Limnospira fusiformis SAG 85.79: one gene and its partner. The protein of the gene in region 2 binds, or shares a complex with, the protein of the main gene of each other region. Links are inferred from orthologs where the notes say so. Each region holds a gene or a part of one and is shown on either strand. Other genes may lie near its edges.

What was found.
Region 1: the proteins of mnmG (region 2) and mnmE are in contact, whole or in part, in a solved structure (PDB 9HIP), measured with the Escherichia coli proteins. The link is inferred for Limnospira fusiformis SAG 85.79 from one-to-one orthologs.

The regions. Positions count from the first base shown.
Region 1 is NZ_CP051185.1:2,294,149-2,297,470, forward strand. The notes cover bases 68-3,058. They hold mnmE (tRNA uridine-5-carboxymethylaminomethyl(34) synthesis GTPase MnmE), read left to right. Parts: upstream 68-853; coding sequence 854-2,263; downstream 2,264-3,058. Other genes in these bases: HFV01_RS10910 (DEAD/DEAH box helicase), read left to right, coding at 68-740; HFV01_RS10920 (TIGR00266 family protein), read right to left, coding at 2,271-2,987. Also shown: more of HFV01_RS10910, read left to right, coding at 1-67; HFV01_RS10925 (NAD(P)H-quinone oxidoreductase subunit H), read right to left, coding at 3,063-3,322. UniProt on the Escherichia coli protein: Exhibits a very high intrinsic GTPase hydrolysis rate. Involved in the addition of a carboxymethylaminomethyl (cmnm) group at the wobble position (U34) of certain tRNAs, forming tRNA-cmnm(5)s(2)U34.
Region 2 is NZ_CP051185.1:1,210,099-1,213,368, reverse strand. What follows is about bases 63-3,001. They hold mnmG (tRNA uridine-5-carboxymethylaminomethyl(34) synthesis enzyme MnmG), read right to left. Parts: upstream 2,520-3,001; coding sequence 606-2,519; downstream 63-605. Other genes in these bases: HFV01_RS05935 (DUF1269 domain-containing protein), read right to left, coding at 63-432. Outside these bases: more of HFV01_RS05935, read right to left, coding at 1-62; HFV01_RS05925 (hypothetical protein), read left to right, coding at 3,040-3,201. UniProt on the Escherichia coli protein: NAD-binding protein involved in the addition of a carboxymethylaminomethyl (cmnm) group at the wobble position (U34) of certain tRNAs, forming tRNA-cmnm(5)s(2)U34.

The DNA of each region.
Region 1 (3,322 bases), 1.1 Mb from region 2 along the record:
AAATAACTCGCATTGAACAGGTGGAGGAAATTTTAGCTACACACCCCGCCGAAAAGTTCGGGAAACCTCAAAAAATCCTCAAACGCTTGCGCCGTCGGAAGGCTATTCAGAAGGAAATTGTTGATTATCAGGAGGAGTTGCGTCAATATTTAGAACGCAATTGGCGGGAATTTCTGAATCTGATTGACATTTTACAAGAGTTTGAGGCTTTGGATGATTTGCAGCCAACTAAGTTGGGACAGGCGACAGCAGCCCTGCGAGGGGATAATGAGTTGTGGTTGGGGTTGGTGCTAATGTCGGGAGAATTTGATAACCTAGAGCCTTATAATTTGGCTGGTGCTTGTTCTGCTTTGGTCACTGAGGTTTCTCGGTCTGATAGTTGGACTCATTATCAGCTTTCGGAGGTGGTACAGGAAACTTTGAACCGCCTCTGGTCTTTGCGTAGATCTCTGATTAAGGTTCAAGGTCGCCACCATGTAGAGTTTTTGGTGCTTCCTGAACGCCGAGAACATCAGCGCCTCAGTGCTATTCTTGAACAGTGGGCTGGTGGGGTAGAATGGGCGGAATTGGTGAAAAATACCACTCTTGATGAAGGGGATATTGTCAGGATTATCAGACGCACTCGAGATTTTCTCTCGCAAATTCCCCATGTTCCTCACCTCAGTAGCACGCTGAAAGATAATGCGATCGAGGCTAAAAATTTAATCGATCGCTTCCCGGTTAATGAGGGTGTGCAGTAAAGGGATCATGGATGATTTTGGCTTCCTCTCCCTTCTGGGGAGGGAGGCTAGATGATGGCTAGATGTCGCCCCTACAACTTACTTGATAATGGGTAATATTGGTTATTACGAAAATGTCTCCAATTTCCACCAAAACTGAAACTATTGCAGCGATCGCCACCGCCATTGTACCACAACAGGGCAGTATTGGCATTGTCAGAATGTCTGGCTCGGAAGCTGTCGCGATCGCTAAAACCCTATTTAAAGCCCCAGGAAATCAGCCCTGGTCAAGTCACCGCATTCTCTATGGTTATATCCATCATCCCCACACACAGCAACTCGTCGATGAGGCTTTATTGCTATTAATGCTCGCTCCCCGCTCCTACACCCGCGAAGATGTGGTAGAATTTCACTGTCACGGTGGTATTATCCCCGTTCAACAGGTCCTACAGCTTTGTTTACAAGCGGGAGCCAGACTAGCCACCCCTGGAGAGTTTACCCTGCGGGCGTTTCTCAATGGGCGACTAGACTTGACTCAAGCTGAGAGTGTCGCTGAACTGGTTGGGGCTAAGTCTCCCCAGGCTGCTAGTGCGGCTTTGGCTGGACTGCGGGGAAAATTGGCGGCTCCCATACATCATCTGCGATCGCTCTGTTTAGATATTTTAGCAGAAATTGAAGCCAGGGTCGATTTTGAAGAAGATTTACCCCCCTTAAATGAATCGGAAATTATCCACCAATTGCAAGAAGTCTTACAGCAATTAACGGATATATTAGACACAGCAGATAGGGGAGAACTCTTACGCACAGGTTTAAAAGTGGCAATTGTCGGTCGTCCTAATGTGGGGAAATCTAGCTTATTAAATGCTTGGAGTCGTAGCGATCGCGCCATTGTCACAGACCTACCGGGAACCACTAGAGATGTGGTAGAGTCTCAGCTAGTGGTCGGTGGTATTCCCATTCAAGTTCTCGATACGGCTGGGATTCGTAAATCTGATGATAAAGTGGAACAAATTGGGGTAGAAAGGTCACAGATAGCGGCTCAATCAGCGGATTTGGTATTATTTACCCTCGACTGTGAAAACGGCTGGACAGAAGCGGAAAATGAGATTTATCAGCAGGTCAAAAATCGACCGATAATTATAGTGATGAATAAAAGCGATCGCCTATCCTCAGCACAGCTAGAAAATTTACGTCAATCTATTATTAACCAACTGGACATTAAACCCTCGTTAATTATTGCGACCGCCGCCACTCTTAATCAAGGGATTACCGATTTAGAAGAGAGTATCCTTAACGCTGTTCACACCGAAAACCTACAATCAGCTAATCTGGAATTTGCCATTAACCAGCGTCAAGCAGCAGCCCTTACCCGCGCGAAAATAGCCCTAGAACAAGTGGAAAACACCATAAGCGATCGTCTACCCTTTGACTTTTGGACTATCGACCTACGCGGCGCAATTCACGCCCTAGGAGAAGTCACCGGAGAGGAAGTTACCGAATCAGTATTAGACCGGATTTTCAGTCGATTTTGTATTGGGAAATAATCAACAATCATCCATCATTACTGACAGGAGGGAGAGTAATCATAGAATTAATGCGATCGGCAAGTCGAGAGAATGGTAAACTTTGAACAATCACAATACCCGGTCCCGTCATTTTCGCCAAAAATAAGCCTTCCCCACCAAATAACGCATTACGAAAGCCACCCACAAATTGAATATCATAGCGCACCGAGGGAGAAAAAGCCACCAAACACCCCGTATCAACTCGCAAAGTTTCCCCAGGTTGTAAATTTTTTTGAATCATCGCCCCTCCCGCTTGAATAAAAGCCAGACCATCCCCTTTTAGTCGTTGCAGAATAAATCCCTCTCCCCCAAAGAAACCAGCCCCTAATTTCTTAGTAAATGCCACATTAATTTCCGTACCATTAGCCGCACACAAAAACGCATCTTTTTGGCACAAAAATTCGCCACCAATTTGAGCTAAATCAACCGGAATAATTTGCCCTGGTGAAGTCGCAGCAAAACCGACCCTAGAACGTTGTTTCCCATTATTTAAAAACGTAGTAATAAAGAAACCTTCTCCAGTAAGCATCCTTTTAAAACCAGAGAATAAGCCCCCTTTTCCCATACCCGTTTGCATTTGAATACCATCTTCCATATAGGTCATGGTTCCCACTTCTGCTTGAACTCCCTCACCGGGGTCTAGTTCAATTTCCACCAATTGCAAATCATTACCATAGATTTTGTAATCAATTACATCAGCCATAAGTAAAAACACCGTAAAAAGCCACTATTGAGGGCAAGCCCGAAGACTTGCCCCTGTATGTCAAGGGAAATGAGATTAGCGGTCTACTGACCCCATAATAATATCTACACTTCCCAAAATCGCCACAATATCAGCCACTTTTTCACCTTTAACTAAATCGGGAAAAATTTGCAAATTATTAAAGTCTGCTGCCCGAATTTTAAACCGCCAGGGGAAAACATTATCATCACCGATAATATAAATGCCCAATTCTCCTTTACCGCTTTCCACCCGCACATAATGTTCTCCAGAAGGAATCTTAAAAGTCGGAGCAATTTTTTTCCCAATAAACTGGT
Region 2 (3,270 bases):
AATCAACTCACCTTTTTCTTCATCTTTGAAGGCTTCCTCTACTTTATCTAAAGTCACACTACTGGTTAGTAAAAATAGTGCGGAAGTACCTTCAGTTACTTGATTTCGGACATCTTTGATAAATTCATCATCAATGCCGTAGTCAGTGAAATATCCTGACAATGCTCCGGCTAATGCACCGACCGCCATTCCTAATACCGGAACAAAGAAAATCAAGCCGAATAATAGACCCCAAAAAGCGCCGCCAAATGCACCAGAACCCACTAGGTCAACGGCTTGGGTGGTTTTGGGCTTCTTGCGACCTTGTGGCCAGAATACTATAGCCGCATCTTCGATTTGAATTAAACGTTGTTTCTGGAGTTCAGCGAGTTTAGCCAGAGCATTTTTAGCACCATCAGCGCTATTGTATTTCCAAACTGTTAGAGTTGCCATTGTTATCAATCTGGTGATAATTGTATGAGGGTAGTATAATGATAATTGTATAAAATTGTACAAATTTAAGAAAAATTTTATGATTCGTAGATGGCAATGTGGTTATATTGAAAATAAAAACCGGATTTCTGAATCAATAGAAACCCGGCGAATAGATAGTTAATCATCAACCCTTATTTAATGGCGATCGCCGGTTGACGGTGGCGCACTTCCAGATAAATTAACAAGGCGTTAATATCTGCGGGGTTGACCCCACCAATACGGGAAGCCTGACCAATAGTTAAAGGTTTGATCCGGTTTAATTTTTCCCGTGACTCCATAGATAGGGTTTCAATGGTAAGATAGTCTAAGTCTCGAGGGAGTTGGCGGTTAGCATGACGGCTGATCTGATCAATTTGGTTTTGCTGGCGTTCCATATAGCCGGAATATTTAATCTCAATTTCTGCGCCTTCTTTTTCCTCTAAGGATAACTGAGAATTACCTAGGTTATAATGTTCTAAATTACCATAGTGGAAACCGGGACGACGCAACAATTCCGCCAGACTAATTGACCCTTTAATTTTTTGTTGAGTATCAGAGGCGATCGCTATACCAATTTCGTCGCGTTCCTTAACTCTGGTCTGGTCTAGCCGCTGCTTTTCCGCGATAATATTAGCCTGTTTTTGTTGGAATAATTCCCAACGGCGATCGTCAATTAAACCAATTTCCCGACCCAAGGGAGTTAGGCGGCGATCGGCATTATCCGATCGCAATAATAACCGATACTCCGACCGACTGGTTAACATTCGATAGGGTTCTCGCAGATCCTTCGTACACAAATCATCAATTAAAGTACCGATATAACTTTGTTCCCGAGGAAACACAATCATATCTTCACCGCGCACCAATTTAACCGCATTAATTCCCGCTACAATTCCCTGTGCGGCTGCTTCTTCATATCCAGTTGTACCATTAATTTGACCCGCACAAAATAATCCCTCAATTTTCTTAGTCATCAACGTAGGATAACACTGAGTTGCCGGTAAATAGTCATACTCCACCGCATAAGCAGGTCGTAGCATCACGCAGTTTTCTAAACCCGGAAGACTCCGTAACATTTCTAACTGTAATTTTTCCGGTAAACCCGTAGAAAATCCCTGAATATAAAGTTCAGGAATATGACGGCCTTCTGGTTCAATAAAAATCTGGTGACTTTCCTTGTCAGCAAACCGCACAATTTTATCTTCAATACTCGGACAATAACGGGGTCCTTTGGCATCCACCCAACCGCCATAAACGGGGGATAAATGCAAATTTTCCCTAATTAATCGATGGGTTTCCGCCGTAGTTCTGGTTAAATAACAGTTCATTTGTTCCCTTTCAACCCACACTTCAGGGTCAAAACTGAACCATCGCACTCGTTCATCTCCGGGCTGAGGTTCTAAGTTGCTATAATCAACCGATCGCTTATCGACTCGCGCGGGAGTTCCGGTTTTTAGTCGTCCCGTTTCAAACCCTAAGCGGTTCAGGGTGTCTGTAAGTCCTACGGCGGCGAATTCTCCGGCTCGTCCCGCTGGCATGGATTTGTTACCCACCCAAATAATTCCACCTAAAAAAGTCCCTGTAGTTAGGATGAGCGCTTTACAGGCAAATGCTACACCAAAATAGGTTTTTACTCCTATGATTTCGTCATTTAATCCTAAGACTAAATCCGTTACCATTCCCTCCCGGATTGATAGATTTTCTTGGTTTTCGACTATTTGTCGCATTACTGCTGCATATTCGCGCTTATCCGTTTGCGCCCGTAACGCCCAAACAGCCGGTCCGCGAGAGTTGTTAAGTAGCCGTTTTTGCAGGTAGGTGCGATCGGCCATTTTGCCAATTTCTCCCCCCAGTGCATCGACTTCGTGGGTGAGTTGAGACTTCGCCGGAGCCCCCACAGCCGGGTTACAGGGTTGCCAGCCAATTTTATCTAAATTTAGGGTCAGCAGCAACGTGCGACAACCCAAACGCGCTGAGGCTAAAGCCGCTTCGCAGCCTGAGTGTCCGCCACCGACTACGATGATCTCAAATTCTTCTTGAAAGTCTACGGGTGAATTTACTGTCATAGTTGGGATATTTTACAATGTCGCTCTATTTGATTTTAGGGATATCTAATGATGTTATGGTCGAAGGGAAAGTCACCTTTCCCAACTCCAATTCAAAACCGTGCTTGCGAGTTTCCCAGCACACGGCTCCTGATGTGGATACCCTCTTTGTCAAAGGAACAAGGTTACGACCCCCTGCTTTATGACTTCAACTTTGGGAGCTATATGCTTGCGTTAGTCTTTAAACTCGCTTTCGCCATTAAACTCTTACTTATCGCAGTCTCTATATCCACACCGTGACTAGTGGGCATATCCCAACCATTACAGTTAGGCATTGGCTTTCAGTCACATCCCTTCCCCTTATGAGCTTGCGCTTACACTTTTCACTACTCTACGAGATGTACTCGTAGAGAGCCCAACAGGGGTTTCAACGTTCCGTATATATGGGCATTCCATCTTTAGATTTGTCTTATCCACCGGGGTACATTTTAAAAGTCTGTGTAGGTGTTGATAACAGTACCCTACTTTTCCCCTTACTCTTTTGAGCGTAGCGTGTCAACCTATTTCGCTACTTAATACTTACGGTGGTTCAAGCCAGACATTTGGTTTCCCTAATCATGGATGGTTGGCAGTGGTCGGATTGGGAATAGGTTTCCCTTACGCCTTCCGTTCCCCGCTTCAATCCCAGATTTGTGATTTCTGAAACTGGGGGTGGCTATCGCCTTTACTCTTTCCCAAATCACCCCAAGTGGGTTAAATACTCCTCCTTATA